One region of the Glaciecola sp. G7-5 genome, then DNA from elsewhere that is predicted to be linked to it. Evidence: predicted binding sites of a transcription regulator. Region 1 holds the regulator's gene; the other holds the start of a gene.
The links. The regulator MetJ, encoded in region 1, represses methionine synthesis genes. The targets are predictions, from matches to a motif close to TAGACGTCTAGACGTCTA.

Region 1 (3,196 bases):
AAAAACGCAGGCTTTTATTGGATTTACTAAGCTTTTGAGGAGATACTCGCCTTCGCGAGCATGACCATTGGCGTAAAACGCTTAAGCGAACGGCATTACAGTTCGCAAGAATAACTAGATAAACCTACGGCTTAATTTTTACGAAGGCCGAGCATATGACAAATCGCATAGCTGAGTTCACTTCTGTTTAAGGTGTAGAAATGGAAATGTTTGACACCCTCTTTAGCCAGTACTTTCACCATGTCCATGGCGATATTAGCACCAAGCAAATTACGCGTTGCTTGGTCATCTTTATCTAAGCCATCGTATAGTTTATGTAACCAACCTGGAACATGTACGTTGGTCATTCCCGCAAAACGTACCAAGGTTTGATAGTTTGTCACCGGCAATATCCCTGGCACAATATCCGCATCGATGCCAGCCGCAGCGGCGCGATCTCGAAAACGTAGAAAAACGCTTGTATCAAAAAAGAATTGAGTAATCGCCTCATTTGCACCGGCTTCTATTTTTCGCTTTAGGTTAAGAAGGTCAAATTGATCATTTGGTGCATCTGGATGTTTTTCTGGATAAGCAGCAACCGAAATATCAAAATCAGCCACATCTTTTAGAATACCAACTAAATCCGACGCATATAGTGCGGGCTTTTCCATGCCCTCAGGAAGGTCTCCACGAAGCGCTACGATACGTCTAACCCCCGTATCCCAATAATCCTTCGCAATTGCTCTTAACTCAGCTTCTGAGGCATCTACGCAAGTTAAATGGGGGGCTGTAGAAACACCGGTTTCTGTTTGTATCTTTTTAACAACAGAGTGAGTGCGGTCTCGTTCGCCACTGTTCGCGCCATAGGTAACCGACATGTACTTAGGCTTAAGTGGTGCAAGTCTTTCAACGGACTTCCACAAAGTGTCTTCCATCGCTTGGGTATTGGGTGGAAAAAATTCAAATGAGACATCGATGTCGCGTAATTCGCTTAAAGACTGATTGAGGGCATCGATACCCTGAGCGTAAGAAACCATGAAAAACCTTAAATAGACGTTTAGACGTCTAAATTACGAGTATATTGGATAGACGTCAAGCAATTTAGACGTCTAGATTGATATTTTCTCTAGAACAGTTAGAATTTTATTATAACTTAACCACATAACGACAAAAACAATGGCTAAATGGAACGGCGAATACATTCATCCCTATGCAGAGCATGGTAAAAAAAGCGAGCAAGTAAAAAAGGTCACTGTGTCGATACCTATCAAGGTCTTAAAAGTATTAACCGACGAGCGAACGCGTAGACAAGTCAGTAATTTGCGCCATGCAACTAACTCTGAATTACTATGTGAGGCATTTTTACATGCTTTTACAGGTCAACCGCTTCCCGATGATGTCGATTTGAAAAAAGACAATAATTATAGAATTCCACTAGAAGCTAGAAAAATTATGGAAGCGATGGGCATCGATGTCGCTGAAATCGAAGCCCAAGACTAATCTTTAGAGCAGCCTATATCCTATAAATATGGGCTGTCCCACCTTAGTTAAAAAAAGCCTCGTTAGTCTAATACAATGATAATTTTTGGCGTGGCAAAAAAGTTTTGCTTCGCCAGTGCTATCAATCTAGCACTATTTTGCGCAGTTAGCCTAACATTAGACGGTTGTTTGTTATCTACATTGGCTTTTAGTAATAATGGTTTGTCACCTACAATGGGGTGGTTCATCGCGTGCTCTATGCTGCGTGAAAACAACGAAAGCAGTTTGCCTGAAGCAATTAAGCTTTGTTTATCTTGTGTTGATGGATATATCAGCTTTCCGTCAGCCTGCTGCAGTTCGGGGGTCATTGAGGGTACAAAGCGATTGCCCCTTACGTCAATAATAATGCCTGTCGGTTGATCTTCGGTCTTGGCGTTGGCCAGTGCAGGACTAATAGTTAGTATACTGCTTTCTAGCTTACTAACGCGCTTATCTAACAACTCAAATTCTCTTATATTTTCCGTGACAACAGGGCTTTGCGCGGCATTCGCAGATGAAAACAAACCTAAAGATAACTCTCCTTGCCAAAAGTCATCCCATAATAGGCTTAGCGAGTTTGAGGAGGGAATCGTTTGGTCATAAACACTGGCACTTAACCTACCGCCAATAGACAAACGCATTATCACCTTGCAAGTGATATCATCTACCATGCTTCTTTCAATAATAGTCGCGCCTTTTACCGTACCTTCAACCGCCGATTTGACTGTATCGTATTGCGACGCCATTTTTGAAATACTGGTATCAACAGTCACGTTAACGCCTTTGGTAGCTTCAAGTAAGTTACGCTGTGCATCGGTTATCGCTGCTCTGCACGCAAGCAATTTGCCGACCTGTTCACGCTTATTTTCAGGCGCAACACCAAAACCTTCGGCACTCACAATACCTGAACTCCAATTAACCTTAGAGGAGACCGACAACCACTCATTGTATTCACCTAATGTTTGCGCACTGGCTACCGTGCTGGCGAATAAACAGAACAATATTCCACATGTTTTTTGTATATTCATTAGTATTTTACATTCCCTAAAATGGTGATGGCATCAGCTTCAGGTTGCCACTTATTATTGCGAGCATCAACTTGGTAGGTTGACGAATTTTGTATGTGAAACGGAAAATTATTTGTAAAAGTGGCGTTTTCTATCTTCAAACGCGCGTTATCAGCAACAACCACCGCGCTGGTATTACTGCCATTTATTAGGCAGTTTTCAACTTCAACATTTGCCATACCACTAATAGACAAGGCCGTATAATTACTGTTATTTATTTCGCAGTTTTGCACGCTTGGTTTACCTTTTATAACCTCGAGTCCAATACCTGCATTTTCGATGATAAAGCCATCTAACTCGATATGGCGAGTAGAATTAATTCGAATAAAGCTTTGGTCTTGTTGCTTGTTAGACATTGCCCTAAATACAACAGGTTCTAAACCATAAGTCTTGAGACTACCTTCGATTGCCAATATACCTGTTTGCGTAAATTCCAACACAACGCCCGGTTCAATAAAAAGAATGGCACCACTAGATACTAAAGTATTGCTATCAACTAAGTATGGGCTGTAAAGCTTAGTTAACCTCGAATCTTTATCAATAGTAAGTGGTAACTTCGAGCGACTGATAACGGCCGCTTGCTTGAGCACATTAGATGGCATAAAACGTTCGTTTATGCTCGTTTCATCACT
Region 2 (3,196 bases), 2.5 Mb from region 1:
CACTAATCGACTATTTGTGGCAGCAAAATAAAGAAGTATATTTACCGGTTTTACATCCTTTTACCAAAGGCTTTCTGCTATTTTTGAGATATGATAAAAACACGGCCATGCAAAATAATCCTTTTGGAATTGCTGAACCCATCTTAGATGTGTCATTAATCTGCCCAGTTGCTGCCTTAGATGTTATATTTACACCCTTAGTCGCCTTTGATGAGCAAGGCAACCGCATGGGAATGGGTGGAGGCTTTTACGATCGCACCTTACAATATATATGTGAACGACGCAGCCAGCATACACAGTCGTCTTCATTACCCTTGATATGTGGCTTAGCACACGACATGCAAAAATCGTTAGCATTACCTACGCAAGTATGGGATATCCCCTTACCCGCGATACTTACACCTACTACGTTGTATTCGTTTTAACAAGGAACAGACATGGATCAAAATTTGAAAAAACAAGCCGCCGGCGAAGCCGCTATTGAATTTATTAGCAATGACGCAATCGTAGGTGTAGGTACGGGATCAACGGTCAACTTTTTTATCGACGAACTCGCTAAACATAAACATAAAATACAAGGCGCTGTGTCGAGCTCAAAGGCATCTACTGAGCGACTAAAAGCACATGGGATTGAAGTATTCGACCTAAACGAAGTAGACAACCTCGATATATATGTTGACGGCGCTGACGAAATAACTGAACACAAACATATGATAAAAGGCGGCGGCGCGGCCTTAACACGTGAGAAGATTGTTTCGGCCGTAGCAAAAACCTTCATTTGCATTGTCGATGACACAAAACATGTCCCTATTTTAGGCAAGTTTCCCTTACCTGTTGAAGTCATCCCGCTAGCACGCTCGTATGTGGCTCGAGAAATAGTTAAATTAGGCGGCGATCCAGTTTATCGCCAAGGGCTTGTTACCGACAACGGCAATCATATTATTGATGTACATAACCTTGAGATTCTCGACCCTCCTGCCTTAGAAACGCAACTCAATCAGATTGTAGGCGTGGTTACCAACGGCTTATTTGCACATCGAGGAGCAGATATTGTGCTAACGGGCACCGACAGCGGTGTTACGCGCACATAAAAACGGGAAAATTAATAAAAACACAGCGCTTATGCTAATTTAAGCTTGCTTAAATTAGCATTTTTGACTATTGTTCACGCAAATCAAATAGACGTCTAGATGTCTTTATTCTATTTTACATTGTAATAGCAACGCAATTTTTGCGTTAATTCACATTCAGGACAAGGTAAGTAAATCAATGAGCAAGAAATCGTTAGCCAAAAATAAAATCAGAGTGTTGCTACTAGAAGGATTGCACCCTAGCGCTCTGGAGTCTTTTCAAAGCAATGGCTACACTAACGTTGAGTCATTGAAGACATCCTTACCTGAAGATGAGTTAATTGCAAAGATTAAAGATGCACACTTCGTGGGTATTCGTTCACGCACGCAGCTAACTGAGAAAGTATTTAACGCCGCTAAGAAACTCATAGGCGTTGGCTGTTTTTGTATAGGCACCAATCAAGTAGATTTAAAAGCCGCCCAAAAGCGCGGCATCGTAGTATTTAATGCACCTTTTTCAAACACCCGTTCAGTTGCCGAACTTGTTCTTGGACAAATTATCGTGCTACTTAGAGGCATACCTGAAAAAAACGCATTGGCGCACCGAGGCGAATGGCAAAAAACAGCCATCAACAGCTATGAAGCACGCGGTAAAACCTTAGGTATTATTGGCTATGGCCACATTGGCACGCAACTGAGTATACTAGCCGAACATTTAGGCATGCGCGTACAGTTTTTCGATATTGAAGACAAACTGGTCTTAGGTAATTCAAGCCAAGTTAAATCACTCGAGCAACTACTAGCGACCTCTGATGTAGTGACGTTGCATGTGCCTGAAACGAGTCATACACAAAATATGATAGGTAAAAAAGAGCTTGCTCAAATGAAAGATGGGGCTATTTTGATTAATGCTGCACGCGGCACAGTAATCGACATAGACGCCTTGTGTGAAGCACTTGAAAGTAAAAAGCTTAACGGCGCCGCTATTGACGTATTCCCTGTTGAACCAAAGTCAAACAGCGAAGAATTTACCTCACCACTACGCAAATTTGATAATGTTATACTAACCCCACATGTAGGCGGCTCAACACAAGAAGCCCAGCAAAACATAGGCATAGAAGTCGCAGGTAAGCTAGTCAAATACAGTGACAATGGCTCAACGCTCTCTGCAGTTAACTTCCCTGAAGTGTCGTTGCCTGAGCACACAAATAGATCGCGTTTGTTACATATCCACAAAAACAGACCTGGCGTTCTAACGCAAATCAACCAAGCGTTTGCTGACAAAGGTATCAACATTGCTGCACAATACTTACAGACCGATGAAAATATTGGTTATGTGGTAATAGATATTGAATCGAAGAACGCCTCAGAGGGCTTAGCGCAGCTCGCGGCAATTGAAGACACCATAAAAACACGTATTCTGCATTAAAAAATAAGGCAGTATTAGCGCACTAAAGCATGTTTTGCGTTACTACTGCCTCTTGCCATTAAGACTGCCTATACACCTTCAGACAATTGCGTCCAGCCGATTTCGCTTCATACATCGCATGATCAGCTTGTCGTAAGAGCTCGTCAACAGAGGCTCCTTGCCCACTTACGCTGGTGATGCCAATACTAGTGGTACATTCAGTGACCTTGTTTTCTAACAAATAGGGTTGATTGATGGTATCGATGAGTTTCTGCCCAATTTGCAAAGCAAATTTGAGGGCTTCTTCTTTATCGTTAGAAAGATTATCAAGTAAGACGACAAATTCATCACCGCCGATGCGCGCTACGGTGTCATTTTCGCGCACGGTATCAAGTAATCTGCGTGCAATTTCGGTGAGTAATGTGTCTCCTGCTTTATGGCCTAAGCTATCGTTTATCGTTTTAAAGTTATCAATATCGATGAATAAAAGCGCATCTACTTGTTTAGAGCGACTACTCGAAGAAATATGCTGGCTTAATCTATCTAGCAATAGTCGCCGATTTGGCAGATTGGTTAGGGGATCATAAAATGCGAGTTCTCTAATTGCTAATTCTGCTTTTTTTCTATTGCTAATGTCTAGAATTACGCCGTCTACGCTTATCGCATCCCCTTTTGAATTGTAGTTTGCACGGCCGCGTTCATTTACCCATCGGACCTC

Region 2: serA (phosphoglycerate dehydrogenase) is a predicted target of MetJ. The motif match lies at 1,180-1,197, and genes of this name have one in related genera.

What each region holds. Positions count from the first base shown of each region.
Region 1 is NZ_CM147892.1:2,058,030-2,061,225, reverse strand. It holds gene metF (methylenetetrahydrofolate reductase) at 132-1,016, opposite strand; gene metJ (met regulon transcriptional regulator MetJ) at 1,156-1,479, shown strand; gene AC0L6H_RS08935 (hypothetical protein) at 1,542-2,525, opposite strand; gene AC0L6H_RS08930 (right-handed parallel beta-helix repeat-containing protein) at 2,525-3,196, opposite strand, start outside.
Region 2 is NZ_CM147892.1:4,585,288-4,588,483, forward strand. It holds gene AC0L6H_RS20125 (5-formyltetrahydrofolate cyclo-ligase) at 1-425, shown strand, start outside; gene rpiA (ribose-5-phosphate isomerase RpiA) at 438-1,091, shown strand; gene serA (phosphoglycerate dehydrogenase) at 1,270-2,499, shown strand; gene AC0L6H_RS20140 (CHASE domain-containing protein) at 2,558-3,196, opposite strand, start outside.